DNA from 4 places in the Kluyvera sp. STS39-E genome. Region 3 is predicted to be linked to each of the others. Evidence: predicted binding sites of a transcription regulator. Region 3 holds the regulator's gene; each other region holds the start of a gene.
The links. The regulator PurR, encoded in region 3, represses purine synthesis genes. The targets are predictions, from matches to a motif close to CANGCAAACGTTTGCNTG.
Positions count from the first base shown of each region.

Region 1: the regulator PurR is predicted to act here: its motif matches at 1,352-1,369, upstream of glyA (serine hydroxymethyltransferase).
Region 2: the regulator PurR is predicted to act here: its motif matches at 1,502-1,519, upstream of AB4K05_RS13150 (NCS2 family protein).
Region 4: the regulator PurR is predicted to act here: its motif matches at 4,470-4,487, upstream of purL (phosphoribosylformylglycinamidine synthase).

Region 1 is NZ_JBFQGA010000008.1:54,778-62,669, forward strand. Features, by position in the region: gene hmpA (NO-inducible flavohemoprotein) at 1-1,159, opposite strand, end outside; gene glyA (serine hydroxymethyltransferase) at 1,487-2,740, shown strand; gene AB4K05_RS18070 (DoxX family protein) at 2,868-3,290, opposite strand; gene hcaD (phenylpropionate dioxygenase ferredoxin reductase subunit) at 3,429-4,631, opposite strand; gene hcaB (3-phenylpropionate-dihydrodiol/cinnamic acid-dihydrodiol dehydrogenase) at 4,640-5,452, opposite strand; gene hcaC (3-phenylpropionate/cinnamic acid dioxygenase ferredoxin subunit) at 5,452-5,769, opposite strand; gene hcaF (3-phenylpropionate/cinnamic acid dioxygenase subunit beta) at 5,769-6,287, opposite strand; gene hcaE (3-phenylpropionate/cinnamic acid dioxygenase subunit alpha) at 6,284-7,645, opposite strand; gene hcaR (DNA-binding transcriptional regulator HcaR) at 7,783-7,892, shown strand, end outside.
Region 2 is NZ_JBFQGA010000005.1:311,684-319,575, forward strand. Features, by position in the region: gene gltS (sodium/glutamate symporter) at 88-1,290, opposite strand; gene AB4K05_RS13150 (NCS2 family protein) at 1,573-2,964, shown strand; gene AB4K05_RS13155 (AsmA family protein) at 3,085-4,761, shown strand; gene yicI (alpha-xylosidase) at 4,940-7,258, opposite strand; gene AB4K05_RS13165 (glycoside-pentoside-hexuronide family transporter) at 7,270-7,892, opposite strand, start outside.
Region 3 is NZ_JBFQGA010000003.1:337,612-345,503, reverse strand. Features, by position in the region: gene AB4K05_RS08225 (TetR/AcrR family transcriptional regulator) at 1-129, shown strand, start outside; gene AB4K05_RS08220 (alkene reductase) at 186-1,283, shown strand; gene gloA (lactoylglutathione lyase) at 1,355-1,762, shown strand; gene rnt (ribonuclease T) at 1,867-2,514, shown strand; gene AB4K05_RS08205 (Grx4 family monothiol glutaredoxin) at 2,586-2,930, opposite strand; gene AB4K05_RS08200 (C40 family peptidase) at 3,271-4,098, shown strand; gene sodB (superoxide dismutase [Fe]) at 4,222-4,803, shown strand; gene AB4K05_RS08190 (MFS transporter) at 4,872-6,038, opposite strand; gene AB4K05_RS08185 (YnhF family membrane protein) at 6,198-6,287, opposite strand; gene purR (HTH-type transcriptional repressor PurR) at 6,582-7,607, shown strand; gene punR (DNA-binding transcriptional activator PunR) at 7,625-7,892, opposite strand, start outside.
Region 4 is NZ_JBFQGA010000008.1:42,518-50,409, reverse strand. Features, by position in the region: gene purL (phosphoribosylformylglycinamidine synthase) at 507-4,394, opposite strand; gene mltF (membrane-bound lytic murein transglycosylase MltF) at 4,640-6,166, shown strand; gene tadA (tRNA adenosine(34) deaminase TadA) at 6,168-6,719, opposite strand; gene yfhb (phosphatidylglycerophosphatase C) at 6,753-7,388, opposite strand; gene AB4K05_RS18015 (MurR/RpiR family transcriptional regulator) at 7,613-7,892, shown strand, end outside.

The DNA.
Region 1 (7,892 bases), on a different contig from region 3:
AGTGAATGTTTTCTTGTGATACGCCCAGCTCAACCAACTGTTTCGCCGCGAACTGCATAAATCCTACCGGGCCACACAGATAGAACTGCATCGCCGGAGAGCCGATCGCGTCTGCCATCGGGCTTAAATCCATCGCGCCTTCGCTGTCAAAGCGCACGGCGCTGCGGTCGCTATCCGTCGGCTGGCGGTACCAAGTGTGTGCGCTAAAGTGTGGCAAGCTGGCACCCAGTGCTTTCACTTCATCGGCAAACGCGTGCACTTCGCCGTTTTCTGCCGCATGGAACCAGTTAACCTGGGCGTTATGCTGAGATTTGGCCAGCGTGTCGAGCATTGCCAGCATCGGCGTTTGACCGACGCCTGCGGAAAGCAGGGTGACGGGCGTTGTCTTTTCCACCGACATAAAGAAATCACCGGCAGGTGCTGCCAGATGCACGACGTCACCGACGCTTGCATGGTTGTGCAACCAGCTTGAAACCTGCCCGCCGTCTTCACGTTTCACCGCAATACGGTAGCCTTTACCGTCTGCTTTACGCGTCAGGGAGTACTGGCGGATTTCCTGAAATTCGAAATCTTCCGGTTTCAACCACACGGCCAGATACTGGCCCGGCAGGTAATCCGCGACGGTTCCGCCATCGACCGGGGCAAATTCAAAGCTGGTAATGAGTGCGCTGCGCGGCGTTTTGCCGACGAGACGGAACGGACGAGTGCCTTCCCAGCCGCCGTTTTTACTGGCGCTCTCTTGGTAGATCTCGGCTTCTCGGTTAATAAACACTCCAGCTAGCACACCGTAGGCTTTGCCCCAAGCATCCAGTACTTCTTGACCTGGGCTGAACATTTCATCCAGCGTCGCCAGAAGATGGCCGCCTACGATGTCATACTGCTCTGGTTTAATCTGAAAGCTGGTGTGCTTCTGGGCAATTTTCTCAACCGCAGGCAGCAGCGCTGCCAGGTTTTCAATATTGCTGGCGTAGGCGGCAATTGCGTTGAACAGCGCTTCACGCTGGTCGCCGTTACGCTGATTGCTCATATTGAAAATCTCTTTCAGTTCCGGGTTATGGGCAAACATCCGGTCGTAAAAATGGGCCGTGAGCTTAGGGCCGGTTTCAACCAGCAGAGGGATAGTGGCTTTAACGGTGGCGATGGTTTGTGCATCAAGCATGGCAGGTTTTCCTATGATTATCACTTAATGTTGCATATTAAATGCATCTTATAAAAATACCCCTGCTTTGTAAATGGTTCTTTGTGAGATTGCATAATCTCGGTTACAAGATGAATTATTCGCATCACAAACCTGAAAAGAAATCCACTTTCTAACGTAAGGCCTTTATTCCTCAACCCCTTGTGTAGCCTGAAGGTAAACGTTTGCGTAATTTCGTTTGTCAAGACCTGTTATCACAGAACGATTCAGTTATACTGTTGCCCGTTGTCCAACAGGACTGCCTTTTTCAGGGCAAAATTCTATTGTTAGCTGAGTCAGGAGATGCGGATGTTAAAGCGTGAAATGAACATTGCCGATTATGATGCCGAACTGTGGCAGGCTATGGAGCAAGAAAAAGTACGTCAGGAAGAGCACATTGAACTGATCGCCTCCGAAAACTATACCAGCCCGCGCGTCATGCAGGCACAGGGATCTCAGCTGACCAACAAATATGCTGAAGGTTATCCGGGCAAGCGTTACTACGGTGGCTGTGAATACGTTGATATCGTTGAGCAACTGGCTATCGACCGTGCAAAAGAGCTGTTCGGCGCCGACTACGCTAACGTGCAACCGCACTCCGGTTCTCAGGCTAACTTCGCGGTCTACACCGCGCTGCTGCAGCCAGGCGACACCGTACTAGGCATGAACTTGGCTCAAGGTGGTCACCTGACTCACGGTTCCCCGGTAAACTTCTCCGGTAAACTGTACAACATCATCCCTTACGGTATTGATGAGTCCGGTAAAATTGACTACGAAGACATGGCGAAGCAGGCGCAGGAACACAAACCGAAAATGATCATCGGTGGTTTCTCTGCTTACTCCGGTATCGTTGACTGGGCAAAAATGCGTGAAATCGCTGACAGCATTGGCGCATACCTGTTCGTTGATATGGCGCACGTTGCGGGTCTGATTGCAGCTGGCGTTTACCCGAACCCGGTTCCACACGCGCACGTTGTTACCACGACCACCCATAAAACTCTGGCGGGTCCACGCGGTGGCCTGATCCTTGCGAAGGGCGGCGACGAAGATCTGTACAAGAAACTGAACTCCGCCGTGTTCCCAAGCGCGCAGGGTGGCCCTCTGATGCACGTTATCGCAGGTAAAGCGGTTGCGCTGAAAGAAGCGATGGAACCTGAGTTCAAAGTTTATCAGCAGCAAGTTGCGAAAAACGCCAAAGCGATGGTGGAAGTATTCCTGAACCGTGGTTACAAAGTGGTTTCCGGCGGGACTGAAAACCACCTGTTCCTGCTGGATCTGGTTGATAAAAACCTGACCGGTAAAGAAGCGGATGCAGCACTGGGCCGTGCGAACATCACCGTGAACAAAAACAGCGTACCAAACGATCCGAAGAGCCCGTTTGTGACCTCCGGTATCCGCATCGGTTCTCCGGCTGTTACTCGCCGTGGCTTCAAAGAAGCCGAAGTGAAAGAGCTGGCTGGCTGGATGTGTGACGTTCTGGACAACATCAATGATGAAGCCGTTATCGAGCGCATCAAAGGTAAAGTCTTGGAAATCTGTGCACGCTTCCCGGTTTACGCGTAAGCGCTAATCGTAAGATGCAAAAAAAGGCCGCGCATGCGGCCTTTTTTAATGCCCGATGGCGCTACGCTTATCGGGCCTACAACGCTTTCGTAGGCCTGATAAGGCGAAGCCGCCATCAGGCAAACCATCAACGCCTATCTAACGAAATTTTCCCCGGCCCGACAATCGCCAGCAGCAGGAATGCTCCCGCAATACTGATGTTCTTATAGAAGTTAATCATATTCGGCATCACCGCATCGCCGGTCATATCCCAGTAGTGGTGACCAATTACCGCTGTACCCAGCGTATAGAAAATAAAGAGCACCGCCAGTGGACGGGTAAAGAAGCCGAGGATAATTAGAATCGCCGCCGGTACTTCCATCACAATCGCGATAATGGCGGCCAGCGAAGGCATCGGTGCGCCGGATGACGCCATATATTGTACCGTGCCGTCGAAGTGGAGCATTTTGGGATAGCCGAAGAGAATAAACAGCAGTACCACGGCGATACGAGCAATCAGCAGTAGCAGATCGCGCGATGCGCCAAAATCGAGATAGCGAAGCGAGTTCATGGCCGTTCCTTGTGTCAGTACGTATGATTTAAACGTAATACACAATTCTGTGACCTGCCACACAGGGGAGTAAAATCAGTATTTTGGCTAGCGCGTTCCCTGCCGTCGCTATGCTCGCGCGAAGGCAGGGAAGGACATTTAAAGCGACTTCAGCGGCACACTTTCATCGCACAGCTGTGTCTCACTGACCACGCGCCCTGACTGTATCAGTTTACGCAGTACCCGCACTTCTCGCCCGTTATTCAGCGTTACCGCCCCCAGCAAAGCACCGCCTCGCAGCTTCAGCCAGATAGCCTTGCCGCTCTTCGGGTCTCCACGGCACAGCCAGCTTTCGCCCCGCATTTCACCGACAAACTGCAGGTTATCGCTGTACTGATCGGTCCAGAACCAGCCCGGTGCCGTGGCTGGCAGTGGCTGATTCAGCATCGCGGCGGCGGCGGTTTGCGCCTGCACGTTGGCGTTTTCCCAGCTCTCTATCCGCGACAGCGAACCGTCGGGATGGCGCGTTAACGTGACGTCTCCGGCGGCAAAAATGGCCGGATCGGCGGTGACGCAGGTGGCATCAACGATTATCCCATTGGCCGTTTCAAGCCCGGCGTCGCGAGCCAGGGCGTCGTTAGCGATAATGCCGATACCGTACACCACCGCGTCGGCTGTTAACGTGTCGCCGTTTTGCAGCGTCAGGGTCACAAACTCGCCGTTTTCCACGTGTTCAATGGCGCTGTTGAGCAGCATGCGCACGCCCGCCAACTGATGACGCGCCAGCAGGTAGTCGCGCACCGGCTGTGGGGCGTTGCGGCCCATCACCGTCGACGCCTGTTCCACGACCGTGACCCGGCAGCCGCGCTGGGTTGCGCTGGCCGCGAGCTCAAGCCCGATGGTGCCTGCGCCAACAATCACCACCGATTTTCCCGGCTGCAGGATGTCGCGCAGCCGCGCGGCGTCACCGGCGTGGCGCAGGGTGAAGCTCCGCGAGCCAAGAGCGTCAATCAGCGGTAGCGGACGTGCTGCCGCGCCGGTCGCCAACAGAAGCTGCGTCCAGCGGTAGGTTTGGCCGTCTGCCAGCGTCAGGGTATGCGACGACCGGTCAAGCTGGCGAATCGTCACGCCCAGATGGAGCTGGACATTGTTTTCCTGCCACCACTTGGCGGGGAGCACCGGCTGCAATTGCGGGTTGTCGTCCAGCAACATCGCCTTTGACAGCGGCGGGCGCTCGTAAGGGGGATGCGTTTCGTCAGAAAAAAGATGCAGTTGCCCGCTAAACCCTTGCTGGCGAAGGGCGGCGGCGGCCATTGCCCCCGCCTGGCCGCCGCCAATAATAGCAATAATCTGTTCGTTCATAGCGCTCCTTAAAGATCCAGACCCGCCGCGACGTGGCGGATCCCACGGATCCCCAGGCCGGCATCGGCGTTGATCATCACGCCGCTCAGCGTGCGGTTGTTGCGGCGCGAGGCCAGCATCACGTACGGCCCGGTAAAGTCAGCCGGATCGGGGAAGAATTGCAGGGGCAGAATGGCGGCAATTTTCTCCGGCGTCAGCGACTGCATGATTGAGGTGTTATTTTGCCCCAGCGCCTGCGGGCCGCGCAGGTCGGTCGCCATGCCGCAGGGGCCGACGCCGTTAACGCGGACTTTCGGCGCCAGCTCGTAGGCCAACTGACGAATCAGCCCGGTAGCTGCGTGTTTGCTGGCGGTGTACAGCGGGCCGCCACCACCTGGATACCAAGCCGCATTAGAAAGGGTGAAAATGATGCTGCCTTCGCTGGCAATCAGCGCCGGAGCGCAGGCTTTTGCGCCCAGTAGGTAGCCCAGCACGTTAACGTTGAACAGCTCATGAAAACCGCTTTCCAACGCATCCGCCGGAGTATTCACCAGTGAAGCGTTGTGATCCCAGATGCCAGCATTGCCGATAAAGCAGTCCAGCTTGCCGAAGACGGTGAGGATCTGATCGACCGCGCGCTGGTAGTCGGCGTAGCAGGTCACATTGCCTTCGACGGCCAGCACGTGTTCGCCAAAACGCTGACGCAGGCTGGCGACCTTCGCCGCCGACAGTTCTAGGGTGGCGACCTTCGCGCCTTCTTCGATAAAGCGTTCGACCAGCGCCAGCCCGAGCCCGGAGCCGCCGCCGGTGATAAACACCACGTTGTCGTGTAAATCGCTCATCAGGCCTCCTCAGGAATATCGATAAATACCTCGCCACCTTCCACATGAACGGCGTAGGTGGTGAGCGGGTCGGTTGCGGGTAGGCACAGCGCCTTGCCGGTTTTCAGGCAGAAGCTGGCGGCGTGTAGCGGGCATTCGACGGTGGCATCGTCTTCCAGATAGCCTTCGGACATCGACGCGTTACCGTGGCTACAGCGATCGTTAATGGCAAAAAATTCACCGCCGACGTGGAACAGGGCGATAACGGGTGAGGTTTCCAAGCGGAGGGCTTCTCCCTCCGGCAGCGCCTCGGTGGCGCAGGCAAATACGCGATTCATCAGAAAAGGATACTCAGGTTGTGGGAGGTGATCACCGCCTGATCGAGCACGATCTCACGTGCCAGCAGACGCCACGTACCGTCGGACAGCCGACGGACTTTATCCACGCGGGTGCCCACATAAAACGTTTCGTCACGTTCCTTTTGGGCACGGTACAGCAGGTAGTTGAGGCGGACGGCGAAGACGTCCGGCTGGTCGGTTTCACTTACCTGCAGGTTGCTTATCATATGGCGGGTGCGCGAAGGCGGCTCTTCCGCCCACGCCATGCCGGTTTCCAGCCGCGCGATGCGGCGTTCAAGCTGGTCTTTGTTGTCGTTGAAAATCCAGGTGGTTGGCGGCTGTATACCTTTACGACGGTCGCGGGTCTGGGCGTTGACGGTGGTTCGCATGGTGTAACGAATCTCTTCGTCCAACTGCGCCAGCCAGTCGCGGAACTGCCAGTCGTCGAGCAACCGTGCCTCCTCATAAAGAAACTGGCCGATGCGGTGATGCAGTTCCAGAGAGACTAATGCGCTCATTTCATCACCTCCTGCTGGTAAGCGGCGGTTTTTTCCTGCACTTCCTGCCAGCTTTCGCTGCTGAGCAGGTCGGCCCAGCGCTGGTACATGCCGCGGGCGGCGGTTTCCGAGAAGATGTAGTTGGTGATCCCCGGAATGCCGTCGTCACGACGTTTTTCCTGGCCTAAGCCCATTTCCAGACACAGATTGGTGTTCCGCGCCCGGTGTCCTTTCAGCAGCTTTTGAATCTCACACCAGTTTTCTGAATCGTCCTGCTCGAGGAAACCGGCAGGGCCGAAGGCGCGGGTGGCGCTGTTTTCAAACGCCGCTTTCACTTCGTCAGAGGCGGCTTTGTCGGTAATGCAGAACGCCCAAACCTCCACCTGATCCGGTCCGCGCGGGTGCCAGATACGCAATGTGGCGGTGCCGTTGAGCCACGAAAGGGTCGGAAATATGTTGTTGTGACCGGCCAGACGCAGAGCACGTACTTTGCCCAACCGCTGCTCGGCTTCCTCATAGGTTTCGCGGTAGTAGCTGGAAACTGCACCATCAACCCAGACGTTAGCATCGGGTTTTTCGGTGAAGAAGAAGCCGCTGCCGTGTCCATCCTGACCAAACTGTAATGCGTCTTTCGCCGTTTCCCAGACCGGGCGCGCAGTCTGACCATCGCCGAGGCGTTTGGAACTGTCGTCATCTTTCGCGCCCAGCACCTGCACGGCGGAAGCGTGGCTGAACAGCGCGTGATACTGGTCGCTGGCGAACTGCTCGGCGGGGAATTTCCAGTTACAGTCGATAACCCATTTCTGGACGCCGCCGACGATCTCGGTGCCGCCTTCGCGTCTGTCCAGCACACCGTCGAGATACCAAGCCATATCGCCGAGGTAATCGAGAAGATTAGGGGCGCTGGTGTCCCAGTTGCCGAAAATCAGCCCCTTGTAGCTTTCCACGCACGGCACTTCGTTAAGACCCCAGTGTGATTTACACAGCCCTTGCGGATAGGCACGCGGCTCCAGCGGCACATCAATCAGCTCGCCGTTGATGCCGTAAGACCAGCCGTGATATGGGCAGGTAAAGGCGCGGGTGTTTCCGCAATCAGCGTAGCTCACGCGCATGGCGCGGTGACGACACTGGTTTAAAAATGCCTTAATGCTGCCATCTTTCTGGCGCACTACAACCACGGCATCTTCGCCCATGTAGGTGTTAAAGAAGTCGCCCGCTTTCGGGATCTGGCTTTCATGGGCCAGAAATAGCCAGCAGCGACCAAAGATCCGCTCCAGCTCGAGCTGATAGATATCGGGGTCGGTGTAAATTCGCGGAGTAACCCGACCGTTTTGGGTATCCACCAGATGGTAGATGTCAGTTTTCGCTTTTGTGGTCATATTTTTTTAATCCTGCGGGGTAAGAGGTATTGACCTTTTCTTTTTTGTGTCATCCTTATGTTGCTTGTGGGTTATCGGTATGTGAAATAGATAATTTCTACTACTTGATACGTTTTATCGATAACAAGGAGAAGGGAATGGAATTGAGGCACTTACGCTATTTTGTCGCGGTGGCGCGGGAGTTGAACTTCACGCGCGCCGCGGAGAAACTGCATACCTCACAGCCGTCCCTGAGTAGTCAAATTCG
Region 2 (7,892 bases), on a different contig from region 3:
CCTTATCCGGCCTACAAATGAGCGGTAGGCCTGATAAGCGCAGCGCCATCAGGCAAAGAACGCCGGGATAGTCCCGGCGTTTTTGTCTTAAGCAAACATCGGTAACATCAGATACAGCTTAATGACCAGCGCATTGACGATATCAATAAAGAACGCCCCCACCATCGGCACCACCAGGAACGCGGTATGTGATGGCCCGAAACGTTCGGTAATTGCCTGCATATTGGCAATTGCGGTTGGCGTTGCACCAAGACCAAAGCCGCAGTGACCTGCCGCCAGCACCGCTGCATCGTAGTTTTTGCCCATCATTCGGTAAGTGACAAAAATCGCATACAGCCCCATCGCCACCGCCTGCACAGCCAGAATCACCAGCATTGGTAGCGCCAGCGATGCCAGCTCCCACAGCTTCAGGCTCATCAGCGCCATCGCTAGGAACAACGACAAGCTCACGTTGCCCAGCACTGATACTGCACGCTCGAAGACGCGATAAAAGCCCATCAGCGCCAAGCCGTTGCTCAGGAGCACACCAACAAACAGCACGCACACAAACGTCGGCAGCTCCAGCGCGGTTCCCGCCAGCAGTTGCGCAATCACCCGCCCAACCGTCAGACAGATAGCAATAAGCGCGATACTTTCAATCAGCACCAACGAGGTGATCACACGCCCCACATCCGGTTTTTCGAAGGTGGTAGGCACTTCCTGATCGTCCGGCGTGCCGTCTGGCGAGGAGGAGTGTTTCACCAGATAGCGCGCCACAGGGCCGCCAATTAAACCACCCAGCACCAAGCCGAAGGTGGCACAGGCCATCGCCACTTCGGTCGCATTGCTGAAACCGTAGCGTTCGATAAACAGCTTGCTCCACGCCGCGCCGGTGCCATGACCACCAGATAGCGTGATTGAACCGGCCAGCAGGCCCATTATCGGGTCCAGACCCAGCAGTTTCGCCATGCCGATACCCAGTGCGTTTTGTAACAGCAGCAGTCCCACGACGACAATCAGGAAGGTGCCGACAACTTTCCCGCCCTTGCGCAGGCTAGCGATATTGGCGTTAAGGCCGATGGTGGCGAAGAAGGCCAGCATGAGCGGGTCTTTGAGGGTCATATCGAATTCGATTTCCCAACCCATGCTTTTTTTCAGCACTAGCAGCGCCAGCGCCACCAGCAGACCACCGGCCACCGGTTCAGGGATGGTGTATTTCTTTAGAAAGGGGACGCCCTGGACCAGCTTTCGTCCCAGCAGTAGGACAAGCGTTGCGGCGACGAGCGTCGATAAGGTATCGAGATGAAACATAATTGCAGCTCCTTACTAAACGCATGATCCATTCATACGCGACAAATTTCCGATGTCGAGATAGCCTCTTCGTGAGGCGTCGGCCCAAAGTGTAAGCAAGAAAGGCAGTCAAGGGATAGAAAAAGGTACTATTGCTGATCAATTTCGTTAACCATTTACATCTAATCCACAGTTCTTACACGGTTTTTTCCGCAATAATTTGCGCCACATGAAAGCAACCGATTGCTTTTACCAGCCAGTCCGCTAAAATCGCCACTTTTCCACCATGGGATGGCCTGAAAGATGTCCTCTAACACCCTTGAACAGGTTGATGCGCAACCGGTTGCGCAGAAACACAACAGCGAATTAATTTACCGTCTGGAAGATCGTCCGCCGCTTCCGCAAACCTTGTTCGCCGCGCTTCAGCACCTGCTGGCGATGTTTGTTGCGGTGATCACTCCAGCGCTGCTGATTTGCCAAGCTCTGGGTCTGCCAGCCGAAGATACCCAGCACATTATCAGCATGTCGTTATTCGCATCCGGTGTGGCATCTATCATTCAGATTAAAGCTTGGGGCCCGGTTGGCTCTGGCCTGCTGTCCATTCAGGGCACCAGCTTCAACTTCGTTGCGCCGCTAATTATGGGCGGCACCGCGCTGAAAACCGGCGGTGCCGACGTGCCAACGATGATGGCTGCGCTGTTTGGCACCCTGATGCTGGCGAGCTTCACCGAAATGGCATTATCCCGCGTGCTGCACCTAGCGCGCCGCGTGATCACCCCGTTAGTTTCCGGCGTGGTGGTGATGATTATCGGCCTGTCGCTGATTCAGGTCGGTCTGACCTCTATCGGCGGCGGCTATGCGGCAATGGCCAACAATACCTTTGGCGCACCGAAAAACCTGTTGCTCGCGGGCATCGTACTGGCCATTATCATTCTGCTTAACCGCCAGCGTAACCCTTACCTGCGTATTGCTTCGCTGGTGATTGCTATGGCGGCAGGCTACCTCGCAGCCTGGGCGCTCGGCATGCTGCCGGAAAATACCGCACCGACCAACGGCAGCCTGATTATGGTGCCAACGCCACTGTATTACGGCTTAGGCATCGACTGGAACCTGCTGTTGCCATTGATGCTGGTATTTATGATCACCTCGCTGGAAACCATCGGTGATATCACTGCCACCTCCGACGTGTCAGAACAGCCGGTTTCCGGGCCTCTGTATATGAAGCGACTGAAGGGCGGCGTGTTGGCTAACGGTCTGAACTCCTGCGTTTCTGCGGTCTTCAATACCTTCCCGAACTCCTGCTTCGGGCAGAACAACGGCGTTATCCAGTTGACCGGCGTTGCCAGCCGCTATGTCGGTTTCGTAGTCGCGTTGATGCTCATCGTGCTGGGTCTGTTCCCTGCGGTGAGCGGCTTCGTCCAGCATATTCCTGAACCGGTACTCGGCGGCGCAACGCTTGTGATGTTCGGCACCATCGCTGCGTCCGGCGTGCGCATCGTCTCCCGCGAGCCGCTAAATCGCCGCGCAATTCTGATTATCGCCCTGTCGTTGGCCGTTGGCCTTGGCGTTTCTCAGCAACCGCAAATTCTGCAGTTCGCCCCGGACTGGCTGAAAAACCTGCTCTCTTCCGGCATTGCTGCTGGCGGGATCACGGCAATTATTTTGAACCTGGTTTTCCCACCAGAGAAAGAGTAAACCCGACGCGGCGGTGGTCATTGCCACTGCCGCTGACATCGATTAAAACGATTCCCGCCTTGAGGATTGCGCATAAATCATGCATAACAGATTTATGTGCCCTTCTCAGGATGGAAGATCATGAAATTTCTTGGAAAGCTGATTTTCTGGCTGATCATCGCCCTGCTGTTGGTGATTCTCGCCTTTTACTTTTTGCTGCAAACCCGCTGGGGCGCGCGCCATATAAGCCAATGGCTGAGCGACAATACCACCTACCAGGTGGCGTTTGACGCAATGGACCACCGCTTCTCCTCCCCGTCGCACATCCTGCTGAAAAACGTCACCTTTGGTCGTGACGGCAAACCTGCAACGCTGGTCGCAAAAACGGTGGATATTGGCCTGAGTACCCGTCAGATAACCGACCCGCTGCACGTCGACACCATCTTGTTGCAAGACGGTACGCTGAATCTCTCTCCTTCCAACGCCCCGCTGCCATTTGCCGCCGATCGCTTACAGCTGAGCAATATGGCGCTCAACAGCCCGGAAACCGGCTGGGAGCTCAGCGCGCAGCGCGTCTCCGGCGGCGTGATGCCGTGGACGCCGGAAGCAGGTAACGTGCTGGGCAAAAAAGCGCATATTCAGATGAGCGCAGGTTCGCTATCGCTAAACGGTATCCCGGCGACAAATACGCTCATTGAAGGCGACATCAACGGCGACGAAGTGACGCTGACTACCGTCGGGGCCGATATGGCGCGCGGCTCGCTCACCGGCAACGCCCGACGTAACGGCGACGGGAGCTGGGTGGTGGATAATCTGCGTCTGAACGATATTCGTCTGCAAAGCGATAGGTCGCTGCTCGATTTCCTCGCCCCACTGACCACCGTGCCGTCATTACAGATTGGCCGTCTTGATATCACCGACGCCACGCTGCAAGGCCCCGATTGGGCGCTAACCGACCTCGATCTCAACTTGCGCAACCTGACTCTCAGCCAAGGCGGCTGGCAAAGCACCGACGGCAAGATCTCGATGAACGCCAGCGAGTTCATCTACGGCTCGCTGCATTTGCTTGATCCGATCATGAACGCAGAATTATCACTACAGGGCATTGCGCTGCGCCAGTTCACCTCGCGCTGGGAAGGCGGCATGGTGCGCAGTTCCGGCAATTGGTACCGTGACGGCAACGCACTGGTGCTCGATGACGCGGTCTTTGCCGGGCTGGAATATACGCTGCCGGAGAACTGGAAAACGCTGTGGATGACGCCGTTGCCCACTTGGCTGCAAAACATCACGCTGAAAAAATTCGGGGCCAGCCGTAACTTGGTTATCGATATCGACCCGGCATTCCCGTGGCAAATCACCGCGCTAGACGGCTACGGCGCAAACCTCCGACTGGCGAAGAATGGCCAGTGGGGCGTCTGGAGCGGCGGTGCGACATTAAACGGCGCAGCGGCCACCTTTAACCGTATTGATGTCCGTCGCCCGTCTATGACGCTAAACGCCGATGCGGCGAATGTGAACGTGACGGAGCTGAGTGCCTTTACCGAAAAAGGGATCTTGGAGGCGACCGCCACCGTATCGCAGCAGCCGCAGCGGCACACCAGCGTGACCCTAAACGGGCGCGGTGTGCCACTCAACATCCTACAGCAGTGGGGCTGGCCACCACTATCGATTGATGGCGACGGCAATATTCAGCTCACCGCGAGCGGTAGCGTACAGGCCCAAGCGCCGCTCAAACCAACGGTAAACGGACAGCTTCATGCGGTGAATATGAATAAACAGGAAGTCACGCAGCAGATGCAGGCTGGCGTTATTCAGTAGATAGGCGAGGTAGCATTCCCCTCACCCCGGCCCTCTCCCCAAAGGGGCGAGGGGGAAAAACCAACATGCCAGCCGCACAATCGGTCCTCCCCCTAGGAGAAAGCCCAACACGCCAGCCGCACAATCGGTCCCCTCTCCCCTAAGGGGAGAGGGTTAGGGTGAGGGGCCAATCACCAAACTAAAGGGTGATCACCAACTCATTACCCCGCGCCGTCACCACCACACCCAGCTCGCTACCCGCCAAGCTCCCGCCCTGCACATCAGCCACATGCTGGACATTGCGCAGACAAAGCGTCCAGTCGCTCGCCTTACCCTGACCATTCACGGTAATAACATTCCCTTGGCGCTTCGCTTGTAACGTATAGATAACCGAGCCGTCCGCAGCCGGAACCTCACATATTGCTTCACTCCCGTCCTCCAGATGGAACAGCTGGAATTCGGTACCTTCGTGCCACGCGTAGTCCGGCTTCTGATTGTTACTGCCCAGCGCCAGCAGGGTGTTCTCCCGCACGTAAACCGGCAGGCTCATAAAATCATGCTGCTGTTTATGCCAGCGGCTGCCCTGCACTTCGTCGTTGTGCCACAGGTGTGTCCAGCGGCCTTCCGGCAGATAGAACTGCACGTCGCCCGCCTCGGTAAACACCGGCGCGACGGCCAGTGAATCGCCGAGCATGTACTGACGGTCAAGGTAATCACACGCCGGGTCGTCCGGGAACTCCAGCATCATGGCACGCAGCATCGGTGTGCCCTGCTCGTTGGCCAGCGCTGCCTGGCGATACAGGTACGGCATCATGCGGCACTTCATCTCGGTGAAGTAACGCACCACATCGCAGGACTCGTTATCGTAAGCCCACGGCACACGGTAGGATTTACTGCCGTGCAGGCGGCTATGACTGGAAAACAGGCCAAACGCGCACCAGCGTTTATACACATCCGCCGGTGCGGTGTTTTCGAAGCCGCCGATGTCGTGACTCCAGAAACCAAAGCCGGACAAGCCAATCGACAGCCCGCCGCGCAGACTTTCCGCCATTGACTCATAGTTGGCGTAGCAGTCGCCGCCCCAGTGCACCGGGAACTGTTGCGCACCCACCGAGGCAGAACGGGCAAACAGCACCGCTTCCTTCTCGCCCAGCGTCTCTTTCAGCACGTTCCACACCAGCTCGTTGTAGATAAAGGCGTAGTGGTTGTGCATTTTTTGCGGGTTCGCACCATCAAACCACTGAACATCAGTAGGGATGCGCTCACCGAAGTCGGTTTTAAAGCAATCGACGCCCATCGCCACCAGTTCTTTAAGCTTGCCCGCGTACCACTCACAGGCTTCCGGGTTGGTGAAGTCATAAATCGCCAAGCCCGGCTGCCATTTATCCCACTGCCAAACAGAACCGTCCGGGCGCTTCAGCAGGTAGCCTTTTTCTTTCAACTCTTTGAACAGCGGTGATTTCTGGCCGATGTACGGGTTTATCCATACGCAGACCTTCAGCCCCTTATCTTTCAGGCGTTGGATCATGCCTTTCGGGTCCGGGAAGGTCACCGGATCCCACTCGAAGTCACACCACTGGAAGGCTTTCATCCAGAAGCAGTCGAAGTGGAAGACGTGCAGCGGCAGGTCGCGCTCTGCCATGCCGTCAATAAAGCTGTTCACCGTCGCTTCATCGTAGTTGGTGGTAAACGAGGTGGTCAGCCACAGGCCAAATGACCATGCCGGTGGCAGCGCCGGTCGCCCGGTGAACTGGGTATAGCGGTTAAGCACCTCTTTCGGCGTTGGGCCGTCGATAACGAAATATTCCAGATGCTCGCCTTCGACGCTGAACTGCACCTTGGACACTTTCTCTGAGCCAATCTCAAAGGAGACGTTTTCCGGGTGATTTACCAGTACGCCGTAACCGCGGTTGGTCAGGTAGAACGGGATATTTTTGTACGACTGTTCGGTGCTGGTGCCGCCATCTTTGTTCCAGGTTTCAACGTTTTGACCGTTGCGCACCAGCGCGGTAAAGCGCTCGCCTAGGCCATAAACGGTTTCGCCGACGCCCAGATCCAGACGCTCGAACATGTAGTTGCGATTTTCATTGGTATCCTGCACATAGCCGTTGTTTTTCAGCTGACTGCCGGTGATACGCACGCCGTTACGCAGGAAGTCCAGCGCCCAAAACTCCCCTTTGGTTACGCGAACGCTGAGGTTGCCGCTTTTCAGTTCGGCAAATTCGGCGGTGTTCTGCATCTGCACTTTCACATCTTTCAGTACATTCAGCGGATAGTGTGGGCCGGTTTCCAGCGCGCCTTGGAAATGCTCGATACGCACTCCCACAACCCCTTCCTGAGGCGAGAAAAAGCGCAGGGTGAACATTGGCGTATCCAACTGCCAGGTACGTTCGCGAACATCACGTGGCGCCACATACACCACCATCTCATTGCCATGCTGTTCAACATCAAACACCTGAACAGGTTGAATTAAATTCAGACCCGGTTGGATCAGCCAGTTTCCATCACTGATTTTCATAGCTCGTCCTCTTAGTTCTCTAAAGAATGCTTCATAGATTCGGTATCAAATTCCCGCTGAGTGCGGTGTGCGCCCTGCGCCAGCTCCCCCATCATCTTGATAAGGAAAGGCGTTTTCAGGGTGTAGAAGCGTTTCGCCACGATGGCGCTCAGCAGATAGCAAATAGCCGGTACGAGAGTAAACAGCGCAATAATGATGCTGATGGTGGTTGGGTTCTGAACCTTGGCGGCGGCATCGTAACCGCCGCCGGCCAGCATCCAGCCAATCATCGCGCCACCCAGTGCCAGACCCAGCTTCAGCACGAATAGCGTGCCTGCAAAGCTGATACCGGTTAGACGTTTGCCGTTGCGCCATTCACCATAGTCAACGGTGTCGGACATCATGACCCACTGAATTGGGGTCACCAGCTGGTGCAGCACGCCAATCGCGAAGATGAAGGCAAACATGGTGATGCCCGCGTTCATCGGCACAAAGAACATCGCTAGGCTCAGCACCGCGAGAATGGCGTTGGTCCACCAAAAGACGCTCACCTTACATTTCCAGTCGGTCAGCGGTTTTGCCAGCGCCGAGCCAATCAGGTTGCCAACGCAGTAGGTGGTGAGGAAGGCGGTGAACAACATCGGGGAGCCCATAA
Region 3 (7,892 bases):
AATGCCACCGCTCAGGTCCTTTACTCGCTGTGGCTGGGTGCAAATTTGCAGGCCAAAATGGCCCGCAACGCCGCACCGCTTGAAAGCGCGCTGACGCATGTCAGAAATCTGATTTCTGCGCCGGATTAATCACCGGCGTTTTTATTTATCATACAACTAGACGACCGGTCTACTTAGGAGTCATCATGTCGCAAGAAAAACTGTTTACCCCACTGAAAGTGGGTGCGGTTACCGCCCCAAACCGCGTGTTTATGGCCCCGCTGACGCGCCTGCGTAGCATCGTTCCCGGTGATATTCCGACCCCGTTGATGGGCGAGTATTACCGTCAGCGCGCCAGCTCCGGTCTTATCATTTCCGAAGCAACCCAGGTCTCCGCACAGGCGAAAGGCTATCAGGGCGCACCAGGTCTGCACAGCCCAGAACAAGTTGCCGCATGGAAAAAAATCACCGCGGGCGTCCACGCTGAAAATGGCCGCATTGCCGTACAGCTGTGGCATACCGGGCGTATCTCCCATAACAGCCTGCAGCCAAACGGCGAAGCGCCGGTTGAGCCATCGGCCCTTAGTGCAAATACCCGAACTTCACTGCGCGATGAAAATGGTCACGCTATTCGCGTAGATACATCTATGCCTCGTGCGCTGGAAACGGCCGAAATCCCTGGGATCGTTAACGATTTCCGTCAGGCCATCGCCAATGCCCGTGAAGCCGGTTTTGACTTGGTTGAACTGCACTCCGCTCACGGTTATCTGTTGCATCAGTTCCTGTCCCCTTCTTCTAACCATCGTACCGACCAGTACGGCGGCAGCGTAGAAAATCGCGCGCGTCTGGTTCTGGAAGTGGTTGATGCCGGGATTAAAGAATGGGGCGCTGACCGTATCGGTATCCGTGTTTCACCGATTGGTAGCTTCCAAAACGTCGACAACGGCCCGAACGAAGAAGCCGATGCGCTGTATTTGATCGAGGAACTGGGCAAACGCGGTATTGCTTACCTGCATATGTCCGAGCCGGACTGGGCGGGCGGTGAACCGTACAGCGAAGCATTCCGTGCGAAAGTACGCGCACGTTTCCACGGTCCGATTATTGGTGCAGGCGCCTATACGCCAGAAAAAGCGGAAGATCTTATCGAGAAAGGGTTAATCGATGCGGTGGCCTTTGGCCGTGCCTACATTGCTAACCCGGATCTGGTGGCTCGTCTGCAGCACAAGTCCGAGCTGAACCCACAGCGCCCAGAAAGCTTCTATGGCGGCGACGCGGAAGGCTATACCGACTACCCTACGCTGTGATCCTTCATTGATAGCGGCGGCAATCCGCCGCTATACTAGGACATTATTCATAAGTTAGGACGAGGGATATCATGCGTTTACTGCATACCATGCTGCGTGTCGGCGACCTGCAACGCTCCATCGAGTTTTACACCAACGTGCTGGGCATGAAACTGCTACGCACCAGCGAAAACACCGAATACAAATACTCTCTGGCATTCGTCGGCTATGGCGATGAACGTGACGAAGCGGTGATTGAGCTGACCTACAACTGGGGCGTGGACAAATACGATCTCGGTAACGCATACGGTCACATTGCGCTGAGCGTAGACAATGCCGCTGAAGCCTGTGAGCGCATCCGTAACAATGGCGGCAACGTCACACGTGAAGCAGGCCCGGTTAAGGGCGGCACCACGGTTATCGCCTTCGTTGAAGACCCAGACGGCTACAAAATCGAACTCATCGAAGAGAAAGATGCCGGCAAAGGTCTTGGCAACTAACTCCCTCCGGGCACCGCGTGGTGCCCGTTTTTTTCTCCCACGTTTCCAAGCCGCGGCAAAATTTGCCATAATGCGCGCTACTTTTTCTAAGTTAAGAGATTCAGATGTCCGACAATGCACAGCTTAATGGTCTTTGCGACCGTTTTCGTGGGTTCTATCCCGTGGTTATTGATGTTGAAACCGCTGGATTCAATGCCAAAACGGATGCACTGCTCGAAGTAGCGGCAATCACGTTGAAAATGGATGAGCAAGGCTGGTTGATGCCGGACACGACATTACATTTCCACGTTGAGCCGTTCGAAGGTGCCAATCTTGAGCCTGAAGCACTGGCGTTTAACGGCATTGACCCGAACAACCCATTGCGCGGTGCGGTGAGTGAATATGGCGCCCTGCACGCTATTTTTAAGATGGTGCGCAAAGGCATTAAAGACAGCGATTGTAACCGCGCCATTATGGTGGCCCACAACGCCACGTTCGATCATAGCTTTATGATGGCCGCCGCCGAGCGTGCATCGCTAAAGCGCAACCCGTTCCACCCATTTGTCACCTTTGATACCGCAGCGCTCAGCGGACTCGCGCTGGGGCAAACGGTGCTATCAAAAGCCTGTACCGCCGCCGGAATGGATTTCGATGCAACTCAGGCCCACTCTGCCCTCTATGATACAGAGCAGACGGCAATTCTATTCTGCGAAATTGTGAACCGCTGGAAACGTCTGGGCGGCTGGCCGTTGCCAATAGCAGCACAAGAATAGCAGCATAAAAAAAGCGACCTTACGGTCGCTTTTTTTTTGTGTGTGTTCCCACACCTATACATACTAACCGATTATTCTGCTTTCGGTTCTTCAGCGTATTTCGCTGCGGTCTCTTTAATCAGAGGCTGCAGTTCACCGCGCTGGTACATTTCGATGATGATATCGCAGCCGCCTACCAGCTCGCCGTCAACCCACAGCTGTGGGAAGGTTGGCCAGTTTGCATATTTAGGCAGCTCAGCGCGGATGTCCGGGTTCTGCAGGATGTCGACATAAGCGAAGCGCTCGCCGCAGGCAGACAGCGCCTGAACCGCCTGAGCGGAAAAACCGCAGCTTGGCAGTTTCGGGGAACCTTTCATGTACAGCAGGATTGGGTTTTCAGCGATCTGGCGCTGAATTTTTTCAATTGTCTCGCTCATTATCTTGCTTCCTCAAACTTCTTTATACGACAGTAGTTGGCCATTGTAGCGTTTCAGGCCCTGAACAGAAAATAACATTTTGTTCACGCTTTACTATTTTATCGTCTGACGCGTTAAGTTGCTTTATAAATATGTCTTTATCGGCAGCCGCATGAAAAACTTGCTCATTTTTTAGCTTCAAATGTATCAATCGATGTTTTTTTTTGCAGTTGCTAACGAAACAACGTTTTAGACATAAAAACACTATTAACAATTCGTGTTTTTATGGATTAGAATCATTGGGTTTTGTAAATCATACCCAGGCAAGGATGTTTAGCCTGCATACTCAGAGGGTTGTTCAGTGGCGCAGATAAAAAAATGGTCGTTCACGCTCTGTGCATTGCTGTTTACATCGCTATCATTCACGCCGTTGGCGCATGCTTCAGGGCATGCCAAAACGCCCACGGCGCAGAAGTCGCTTCCGGTAAAAGGCAGTGAACGCAAGAAAAAAAGTACGGACAGTAAATCTAACGCGAAGAAAAAAACCACCGCTGTCGTTGCTAAGAAAAAATCCACACCTGTAGCGGCTAAAAAAACAGCCACTGCAACACGTAAAGCCTCCCCATCACGTACCGCCAAAATCAGTAAGAAAGGCAGCGCGCTCAAAACTGCCAGCATCGTGACCACCTGCAAGCCGGCGCGTAAAGGCCATAAAAAATCCTGTACCACCAGCCCGGTCGAGTCTAAACCGACGACGATTGCTCAGGCGCACAAAGTTCGTGTGCAGAAAGCGCAAAAAACGGCGATGAATAAACTGATGGGCCAGCTTGGCAAACCTTATCGCTGGGGCGGCAACTCGCCGCGTACCGGATTCGATTGCAGCGGCTTGGTTTATTACGCTTATAAAGATCTGGTGAACATTCGTATTCCCCGTACGGCAAACGAAATGTACCACCTGCGCGATGCACGTCCGGTAGAACGTCGCGAACTGGAAAGCGGCGATTTGGTCTTCTTCCGCACCCAGGGGCGTGGTACCGCTGACCACGTTGGCGTCTATGTCGGTAACGGCAAGTTTATCCAGTCCCCGCGCACCGGCCGCGATATTCAAATTACCTCACTTAGCGAAGATTACTGGGTACGCCATTACGTCGGTGCCCGCCGCGTTGTCACGCCTAAGACCATTCGTTAAACACTTCCCCCGTTTGTTAACAAACGGGGTAAGCTTATCTTTTATCTCACCTTTTAATTTGCTACTCTATCCACACTCAATACAAGGTTATTGGGTGAATAAACTATAATAAGGAGAGTAGCAATGTCGTTCGAATTACCTGCATTACCGTATGCCAAAGACGCTCTGGCGCCACATATTTCCGTGGAAACGCTCGAGTACCATTATGGTAAACACCACCAGACTTACGTCACCAACCTGAATAACATGATCAAAGGCACCGCGTTTGAAGGTAAAACGCTGGAAGAGATCGTGCGCACTTCTGAAGGCGGCGTTTTCAATAACGCGGCTCAGGTCTGGAACCACACCTTCTACTGGAACTGCTTGGCACCCAATGCCGGCGGCGAACCGACTGGCGCGGTGGCGGAAGCCATCAACAAAGCGTTTGGCAGCTTCGCTGAGTTCAAAGCCCAATTTACCGATGCGGCAGTGAAAAACTTTGGCGCAGGCTGGACTTGGCTTGTGAAAAAAGCGGACGGCTCTCTGGCAATCGTCTCTACGTCTAACGCGGGTACTCCGCTGACGACTGATGCAAAACCACTGCTGACCGTAGATGTGTGGGAACATGCTTACTACATCGACTACCGCAACGCGCGTCCAAACTATCTGGAGCACTTCTGGGCTCTGGTAAACTGGAAATTTGTTGCGGAAAATCTGGCGGCGTAAGCCACTATCGCCGGAGTAATCCGGGGAGACAAAAAAAGCAGAAGGTCACGCCTTCTGCTTTTTCGTTTTTACTCTTGCGCCAGCGCCTCTTCGCCCCGGCGACGTCCACTGAGAAAGACCACCAGCAACGCCAGTCCGGCGACAATCGCCCCCATAACCGGCACGAAGCTATAGCCCAGGCCACCTGAGATGACCGCACCGCCGGCCACAGCGCCCAAGGCATTGCCAAGGTTAAATGCCCCAATATTCACTGATGACGACAGCCCCGGCGCCTCATGCGCAACGCGCATCACCCGCATCTGCAACGGCGGCACCACGGCGAAGGTTGCCGCGCCCCATACCACCATGCTCACCGCCGCTCCCACTTGCGTTTGCGCAAGGAATGGGATCGCCAGCATGATAACCATCAGCAGCAGCAGAAAACCTTTTAACGTCCCGCTCACCGAGCGATCGGCAAATTTGCCGCCCAGATAGTTACCGATAGAGAAGCCGACGCCAATTAAAACCAGCATCAGGGTAATAAAGCCGGACGTGGCATGGGTAATGCTGTGCAGTACCGGTGAAATGTAGGTGTAGAGGGTAAACATCGCCCCTGCCCCCAGCACGGTAGTGAGCAGCGCAGAAAGCACCTGCGGACGAACCAACACCGACAGCTCGCGTTTAACGTCCGGCTTTTCCCCACTACCGCCCTTAGGCAGAGACAAGAACAGACTGACGATAGCCACCACCCCAAGTCCCGCCGTCGCCAAAAACGACATACGCCAACCAATCGTTTCCCCAAGCCAAGTAGCAGCCGGCACACCGCCGATGTTAGCAATCGTCAGCCCCATAAACATGGTCGCCACCGCGCTGGCCTGTTTGTGTTTCGGCACTACGCTTGCCGCAACCACCGACCCTAAGCCGAAAAATGCGCCGTGGTTAAGGCTGGTAATAATGCGCGAAAGCATCAGCGTGGTGTAGTCCGGCGAAATTGCGGACAGCACGTTGCCTAGGGTAAAAATCGTCATCAGGAAGATAAGCGCATTTCGGCGGCCACGATGAGATAACAGTAAGGTCATCAGTGGAGCTCCTACCATAACACCAACAGCGTAGGCGCTGATCAGCATGCCCGCAGCAGGGATGGAGACATCGACACCCTTGGCAATCACCGGCAACAGACCCATCGGCGAGAATTCAGTGGTACCAATACCAAATGCCCCGATAGCTAACGCCAATAAGGGAAAGTTAATTTTCATGCAATGACTCCGTTTTACCGCCGACTGCGCGCGATATGGCAATATAGGGCAAAAGCATGACATTAATCACAGAAAAACAGAAGTGTACAAAACTGCAAAAGATTATTGCGAAATGCGTAACAATCAGCAGGAGGGAGCAGACGCTCCCTCGCAGGGGAATTAATGCAATATAGCGGTGAAGCTTGCTGCCACGATCAGAGCCAGCGCAACAAAAGTCGTGCACAGAGACAGTTTAAGATCGGTACTCATCAATTTTTCTCCTTTTGATTACCACAGTAAAACTGCGTTTAATCATTTTTGCACAGTTAATCATAAAAATCTTCACAGATTTAGCAGGATGTTTGTTTTTGTTCTTCCACTTTGCGCCAGGATAAGTCAAAATTCGACGCTTATTTATAAGCGTACCGGCCATTGACCCCCTCCTGTCGTCCTGTATCGTTTTCCCGGCGAATCACAATCATTAAGATTGTGCCAGGGTGTGTAAAGGCAAACGTTTTCGTTACGATTATATCAGGGGCAGGCTTGGGTCTGGAGTGAGATGGAATGGCAACAATTAAAGATGTAGCGAAGCGCGCAAACGTTTCCACTACAACCGTATCACATGTAATTAACAAAACGCGTTTCGTCGCTGAAGATACGCGCGAAGCCGTGTGGGCGGCAATCAAAGAGCTGCATTACTCACCGAGCGCCGTTGCCCGTAGCCTCAAGGTCAATCACACCAAATCAATTGGTCTGTTGGCCACCAGCAGCGAGGCTGCATATTTTGCTGAAATCATCGAAGCCGTTGAGAAAAACTGCTTTGAGAAAGGCTATACCCTGATTTTGGGCAATGCGTGGAACAATCTGGAAAAGCAACGAGCCTATCTGTCAATGATGGCGCAAAAACGCGTCGATGGCCTATTGGTGATGTGCTCTGAATACCCAGACCCGCTGCTGACTATGCTCGAAGAGTACCGCAACATCCCGATGGTAGTGATGGACTGGGGTGAAGCGAAAGCCGACTTTACCGACTCCGTCATCGACAACGCTTTTGAAGGCGGCTACATGGCAGGTCGTTACCTGATCGAACGTGGCCACCGCGATATTGGCGTGATCCCAGGCCCACTGGAGCGCAACACCGGTGCTGGTCGTCTGGCAGGCTTTATGAAAGCGATGGAAGAAGCGCTGATCAATGTCCCAACCAACTGGATAGTTCAAGGTGACTTTGAGCCGGAATCCGGCTACCGCGCCATGCAGCAGATCTTATCCCAGCATCCGCGCCCTACTGCTATTTTCTGCGGCGGTGATGTGATGGCGATGGGCGCGCTGTGCGCCGCTGATGAAATGGGTCTGCGCGTGCCGCAGGATATTTCACTTATCGGTTACGACAACGTGCGCAACTCCCGCTTCTTTACGCCGTCACTGACGACTATTCACCAGCCTAAAGATTCGCTCGGTGAAACGGCTTTCAATATGTTGATGGACCGTATCGTCAGCAAGCGTGAAGAGTCGCAGTCGATTGAGGTTCATCCGCGCCTTATCGAACGCCGCTCGGTGGCGGACGGCCCATACCGCGACTACCGCCGTTAATGGTCCTTACGGACGCCTTACGCTGGCGTCCGTAACCACTCCTCATTTAGAGTCTCACTGTCCCCCAGGTAATCCAGAAGCCAGCTTAGCGCCGGTGAAGCGTCACTTTGCTGCCACGTCAGGCAACAAGCCGCTTTCGGGAATGGATTCTCCAGCGTCAACGCCACCCACTCTCCGCTATCTAACCATGGCTGTGCCCGATGACCGGGTACCATTGCCGCGCACAATCCGGCTGAAATACAGGTTTCCGATGATTCCCAGTCTGGCACCACCACCCTCTTTTGG
Region 4 (7,892 bases), on a different contig from region 3:
TTTTTGCTCACAGTGTCGCCGATTGACGACAACGCTATCATTAAAACTGAAAGGCCATACAAATCAATTAATTAAGTGTCACCTTTTGGCGACATTGCGATGCCGCTAATGTCGGGCTTTGCCGACATCTGAGACGCCTCGGCGACCTTCGCTAATGCCGTTGGCCTGATAAGCGCAGCGCCATCAGGCATTGAAGCTCGGTGTCATGCCGGATGGCGACGCTGACGCGCTTTATCCGGCCTACGGTTGGTGCAGATATGTAGGCCTGATAAGCGTAGCGCCATCAGGCACCGAGGCTCGGAGTCACGCCGGATGGCGACGCTGACGCGCCTTATCCAGCCTACGGTTGGTGCGGATAGGTAGGCCTGATAAGCGCAGCGCCATCAGGCATTGAAGCTCAGTGTCATGCCGGATGGCGACGCTGACGCGCTTTATCCGGCCTACGGGAGTACGTTGCCATAAAAAAGCCCCTCACGAAGAGGGGCTTGATGTGTTATGCGGCAGTCTTAACCGAGTTGCTTACGCGCATTGCGGAAAATTCGCATCCACGGGCTGTCCTCGCCCCAGTTCTCCGGGTGCCAAGAGTTGGCGACCGTACGGAACACACGCTCAGGGTGCGGCATCATGATAGTGACTCGCCCGCTTTCGCTGGTGACCGCGGTGATCCCGTTCGGTGAACCATTTGGGTTAGCCGGATAGGTTTCCGTTACTTTGCCAAAGTTGTCGACAAAGCGCAGCGCCACCAACCCTTTGCTTTCCAGCGCAGCCAGATGCGCGCCGTCACGAACTTCTACATGACCTTCACCGTGAGAAACCGCGATTGGCATGCGTGAACCTTCCATACCCGCTAACAGCAACGAAGGGCTGCTGGCAACTTCCACCAAGCTGAAGCGTGCTTCAAAGCGGTCGGAGTGGTTACGCACAAAACGTGGCCACAGGTCGCTGCCTGGGATCAGCTCGCGCAGGTTAGACATCATCTGGCAACCGTTGCACACGCCCAGCGCCAGCGTTTGCGGACGATGGAAGAAGGTCGCAAATTCATCGCGAACGCGGTTGTTGAACAGGATGGATTTCGCCCAACCCTCGCCCGCGCCTAATACGTCACCGTAAGAGAAGCCGCCGCAGGCGACCAGTGCATCAAAGGCGTCAAGGCCAAGACGACCTGCCAGCAAATCGCTCATGTGCACGTCGATAGCATCAAAGCCCGCACGGTGGAAGGCGGCAGCCATCTCAACGTGGGAGTTCACGCCCTGCTCACGCAGCACAGCGACTTTCGGGCGCGCGCCGGTGGCAATGTACGGTGCAGCCACATCGGCGTTGATATCGAAGGAGAGCTTCACGTTGAGGCCCGGATCGTTATCGTTGGCTTTCGCGTTATGTTCCTGGTCAGCGCTTTCTGGGTTATCGCGCAGACGCTGCATCTGCCAAGTGGTCTCAGCCCACCACATACGCAGCGTAGTACGGCTTTCGCTAAATACCGGCTGACCGTTGGCGGTCAGGGTGAAACGGTCACCCGCTACAGCTTGGCCGAGATAATGTACGCAGTCTGCAAGACCGTGAGCGGCCAGAATCGCCTCTACCGCTTCACGGTCAGCGGCGCGTACCTGAATCACCACACCGAGTTCTTCGGTAAACAGCGCAGCCAGACGATCGTCACCCAGCGTAGCAATATCCGCTTCCACGCCGCAGTGACCGGCAAATGCCATTTCTGCCAGCGTAACCAACAGACCACCGTCAGAACGGTCGTGATAGGCCAGCAGCTTACGCTGAGCCACCAGCGCCTGAATGGCATCGTAGAAGCCTTTGAGCTGCGCGACATCACGCACGTCCGCAGGTTTATCACCAAGTTGGCGGTAGACCTGTGCCAACGCGGTGGCGCCCAGCGTATTGTGGCCTTTACCCAGGTCAATCAGCAGCAGGGCGTTATCTTCCGTAACCAGCTGCGGAGTGATGGTATGACGCACATCTTCCACACGGGCAAAGGCGGTGATAACCAGCGACAGCGGTGAAGTCATCTCGCGCTGCTCGTTGCCTTCCTGCCAGCGGGTTTTCATCGACATGGAGTCTTTGCCCACCGGAATAGTCAGACCCAGCTCAGGACACAGTTCTTCACCGATGGCTTTAACCGCCTCATAAAGACCGGCATCTTCGCCCGGGTGACCGGCGGCAGACATCCAGTTCGCCGAGAGTTTGATTTGTTTGATGTCGCCAATGTGCGTGGCGGCAATATTGGTCAGCGCTTCACCCACCGCCAAACGCGCGGAGGCAGCAAAGTCCAACAGCGCCACTGGCGCACGTTCGCCAATCGCCATGGCTTCACCGTAGTAGCTGTCGAGGCTAGCGGTGGTTACAGCGCAGTTGGCAACCGGGATCTGCCACGGCCCTACCATCTGGTCACGTGCTACCATACCGGTCACCGTACGGTCACCGATGGTAACAAGGAAGGTTTTCTCCGCCACGGTTGGCAGGTGCAGTACGCGATTCACCGCATCGGCCAAGGAAATGCTTTCACGCGCCAACTGCTCGCCTTTGGCTTTCAGCGTTTGGACGTCACGGGTCATTTTCGGTGTTTTACCGAGCAGCACGTCTAACGGCAGGTCGATGGGTTGATTGTCGAAATGACGGTCATTCATCGAAAGATGCAGCTCTTCGGTCGCTTCACCAATCACCGCGTAAGGCGCACGTTCGCGTTTGCACAGCTCTTCAAACAGCGGCAGTTGGTCTGCGGAAACCGCCAGCACGTAGCGCTCTTGGGATTCGTTACACCAAATTTCCAGCGGGCTCATGCCGGGTTCATCACTGAGAATGTCGCGCAACTCGAATTTACCGCCGCGCCCACCGTCGCTTACCAGCTCCGGCATGGCGTTAGATAAGCCACCTGCGCCAACGTCGTGAATAAACAGAATCGGGTTCGCATCGCCCAGTTGCCAGCAGCGGTCAATGACTTCCTGGCAACGACGTTCCATTTCTGGGTTATCGCGCTGCACGGAGGCAAAGTCGAGGTCAGCATCAGACTGGCCGGACGCCATTGACGATGCCGCGCCGCCGCCCAGACCGATATTCATAGCCGGACCACCGAGCACGATCAATTTCGCGCCTACGTTGATCTCGCCTTTCTGCACGTGATCGGCGCGAATGTTGCCGATCCCGCCTGCCAGCATGACCGGCTTGTGATAACCGCGCAGCTCTTCGCCGTTGTGGCTATTCACTTTTTCTTCATAGGTACGGAAGTAACCAGTCAGCGCCGGGCGACCAAATTCGTTGTTAAACGCCGCGCCGCCCAACGGGCCGTCGGTCATGATGTCGAGAGCGGTAACAATACGATCCGGTTTGCCAAAATCTTCTTCCCACGGCTGTTCAAAACCAGGGATACGCAGGTTAGAGACGGAGAAGCCCACCAGCCCAGCTTTTGGCTTCGCGCCACGTCCGGTTGCGCCTTCATCACGGATTTCGCCGCCAGAACCGGTTGCTGCGCCCGGCCACGGGGAGATGGCGGTTGGGTGGTTATGAGTTTCCACTTTCATCAGGATATGTGCAGGTTCCTGATGGAAATCGTAGCGGCCGGTTGCGTAGTCGGCAAAGTAGCGCCCCACTTCAGAACCTTCCATCACTGCGGCGTTATCTTTGTAAGCCGACAGCACATGTTCCGGCGTGGTTTCGAAGGTGTTTTTTATCATTTTGAACAGCGACTTAGGCTGTTTTTGACCATCGATAATCCAGTCGGCGTTGAAGATTTTGTGGCGGCAATGTTCGGAGTTTGCCTGCGCGAACATGTACAGCTCGATGTCGTTCGGGTTACGTCCCAGCTTTTTAAATGCATCCTGCAGGTAGTCGATTTCATCCTCGGCCAGCGCAAGGCCAAGACGGATGTTAGCGTCAATCAGCGCCTGACGCCCCTGCCCCAGCAGATCGACACTCGCAACGGGTGCCGGCTGGTGATGAGCAAACAGTTTTTCCGCGTCCTGCAGCGAGGCAAATACGCTCTCCATCATGCGGTCGTGCAGTTCAGCGGCGACGGCATCAACCTGTTCAGCGGTCAGACTAGCGGCATCAATATAGTACGCCACACCACGTTCCAGACGCAGTACCTGCTGCAGGCCGCAGTTGTGGGCGATGTCGGTAGCTTTCGAAGACCAAGGGGAGATAGTGCCAGGGCGAGGAGTGACGAGCAGCAGCTTACCAGTCGGTGTATGGCTATTGAGGCTTGGGCCATACTGTAACAGTCGTTCAAGTCGGGCCCGCTCTTCGTCAGTCAGCGGCGCGTCCAAATTGGCAAAATGGACATACTCGGCGTATAGATTGCTTACCGGGATGTTGGCTGCCTGAAAACGCGTCAGCAGTTTGTTAATACGAAATGCAGACAGTGCAGGCGAACCACGCAGAATTTCCATTATAAGTCTCTCGTCTTTGAAGCGTTAAGTGTGCGCAATGGGGGAGAACGGGCGCTATTATAGTGAATCCTGCGCGCTGACGAAACCGTTTGCGTCGAAATAAAATCATTGCCGCACTTTACCAATAGATGTGACACACCTCGCGAATCAGTTGCCAACTGGCGCAATCTTAAGCAAAATGCCGCTCAATCTGTAGCTAACTAGAATATCGTCAGGGATTTCAACTTACATCTCAGCGAATTAACTATTTGAAAAAACTAAAGATTAATTATCTGCTCATCGGCGTTGTAACGCTGTTGCTGGCAGCGGCCCTGTGGCCATCTATTCCCTGGTTTGGCAAACCAGAAAACCGAATCGCCGCGATCAAAGAGCGGGGGGAGCTGCGCGTCAGTACCGTGCTCTCGCCGCTGACCTATAGCAACTTTAATAATAAAGAGATTGGGCTCGACTCCGAGCTCGCCCAGCAGTTTGCGGATTACCTCGGGGTGAAGTTGAAAATTACCGTTCGGCAGAACATCAGCCAGCTTTTCGACGATCTCGACCACGGCAACGCCGATATGCTGGCTGCCGGGCTGGTCTATAACAGCGAACGCAGTAAAAACTATCAGCCCGGCCCGACCTACTACTCCGTTTCGCAGCAGATGGTCTATCGCGTGGGCAATACGCGCCCGCGCAATCTGAGCAACATCACCGCCGATAAGCTCACCGTTGCACCGGGGCAAGTGGTGATTAGCGATCTGCAAAGCTTAAAAGAGACCAAGTACCCTAACCTTTCGTGGACCGTTGATGAAAAACGCGGCTCGGTCGATCTCATGCAGGCGGTTATCGACGGCAAACTGGACTACACCATTGCCGACTCGGTCGCCATTGGTCTGTTCCAACGCGTTCACCCGGAACTTGCCGTGGCACTGGATATTACCGACGAGCAGCCGGTGACCTGGTTTAGCCTGCAGGATGACGACAACACGCTGTCTGCGGCAATGCTCGACTTCTTCAATAATATTAATGAAGACGGCACCCTCGCGCGTTTGGAAGAAAAATACCTCGGCCATGGTGATGACTTCGACTACGTCGATACCCGAGCTTTCCTGCGTGCGGTGGATAGCGTGCTGCCCGATCTGCAGCCACTGTTTGAAAAATACGCCAGCGAAATAGACTGGAAGCTGCTGGCCGCCATTTCTTATCAGGAGTCCCATTGGGACCCGCTGGCCACTTCCCCCACCGGGGTACGTGGTTTGATGATGCTGACCAGAAATACCGCCCAGAGTCTGGGGCTGACCGACCGTACCGATGCCGAGCAAAGCATTAGCGGCGGCATGCGTTATATCGAAGATATGATGACGAAAGTGCCGGAAAGCGTGCCACAGGAAGAGCGGATTTGGTTTGCGCTGGCAGCCTATAACATGGGCTACGCCCATATGCTCGATGCTCGGGCACTCACCGCCAAGCAAAAAGGCAATCCGGATAGTTGGGCCGACGTCAAACAGCGCCTGCCGCTTCTGAGTCAAAAGCCGTGGTACAGCAAGCTGACCTACGGCTATGCGCGTGGGCATGAAGCCTATGCCTATGTTGAAAACATCCGTAAGTATCAGATTAGCTTGGTTGGCTATTTGCAGGAAAAACAGAAGAAGGCAACGGATGAGATGGCGATAGCGCAAGCTTATCCGGCGGTATCATCGGATGAGCTGAATCAGAATCACTATGGCCTATTCTCATTTATGCCGTCGCCGAATCAAAACGATGCAGTTTCGTTTTTGATGTCACGGCGTAAATAAGCTACTTGTTGGCCGCGGGAGGCGTTGCTTTTGCGGCTAACTTCAGCGTCTTTTGCTGCTGACGACGATGGCGGAAGAAATCGCTCAGCATGCCGGAGCATTCATCCGCCAAAACCCCTTCGGTAAACTCGACCCGGTGGTTCATGCCCGGATGATGCAGCACATCGATTAACGATCCCGCCGCGCCGGTTTTGGCATCGCGCGCACCAAACACCAGATGACCAATGCGACTATGCACCATCGCGCCAGCACACATTACGCAGGGTTCTAGGGTGACATAAAGAGTGGTGTCAATCAGGCGGTAGTTTTGCAGTACCAGACCACCCTGCCGCAGAGCCATGATTTCCGCATGCGCCGTGGGATCGTGGCGACCAATAGGACGGTTCCAGCCTTCACCAATCACTTGGTTGTTATGCACCAATACCGCACCGACGGGCACTTCGCCCTCATCCCAAGCGCGTTTCGCAAGCATTAGCGCATGGCGCATCCAGTATTCATGGTTCAGTTCAGTATCGGACAACGTGAAAACTCCAGATGAGAAAACGCCGCGCATTATACACAAAATCTGTTAAAGCGCAGCGCCCGCTTATTCCAGTTGCTCAAGCTCGCCGCGCGGCGTAACCCGCCAGCGATGCTCACAGAAAAAGAGTAGCGGATTATCCTGCTTGCTGTCGCTATAGCCGCTGTATAAACGTAAAGGCGCGCCAAGACGTTGTTCGAGTTGCACTACTTTCTCATGCCCCAAACAGCGTACTGATAACACGCGACCACCAAAGCCACGGTGCATTTGGCTGCCGATCAAATTCACCTGCGACATCCACGGCGCATCGGCGTAAGCACGCGCCACCAGCGTCTGCGGCGAACCAGTAATCAACCAGACATCGGCATCTTGGCGACTAAGATAACTATCCAAACGCTCCTGCACCACGGGAAACGGTGTCACCGTGGCGCGGAACCAGACGATGAAACTCACCTCCAGCGCATTTAATGTGGCTTCTCGGCGGCCAAAGGTGCAGCCCCAAAGCAGCACACTCATCGGCCAGCGCGCCGCGCGTCCTTTTATCAACATGACCGCGCCGATAATGGGCAACAGCGGCAGAACCAGCAGCGTGTTAAGCGGAAGTTGGCGTAGTAGATAGCGAATGAATGCACCAAACAAATCCTGCTGATGCAGCGTGCCATCGAGATCAAAAAACACCACGCGACGGGAATAGCTGGTCAAATGAAACTCCTGTAATCCGATATCAGGTCAATCAATAGATTAACAGATAGTGTGCCGGCTTTGGTCGAACGAACCCTCAACAAAGCACCGCGTGAAAAGAGTTGTTTTTTGCCGACGTATGGAATATTTAATTCGACAGATCTGGTTATAATAGAATACATAATTCTTTAAAACGAGCAGAATGGTATCCGGTACATTGTGGTCATTGTGCCCGTGAGGTTCTTATGAATTGTTTAATCAGTATTCGTCAGCGTTATCTTCAACTGGCCCAAAGTGATAGAAAGCTGGCGGATTTTATCCTCGCGCAGCCGGATCAGGCACGCCATCTGAGCTCCCAAGAACTGGCAAGCCAGGCCGGTGTGAGCCAGTCTAGCGTGGTAAAATTTGCTCAAAAGCTCGGATTTAAAGGTTTTCCCGCCTTGAAACTGGCGCTCAGTGAAGCCTTGGCCAGCAGCGTTAATCCGCATTCGGTGCCGGTGCATAATCAGATTTGTGGTGATGATC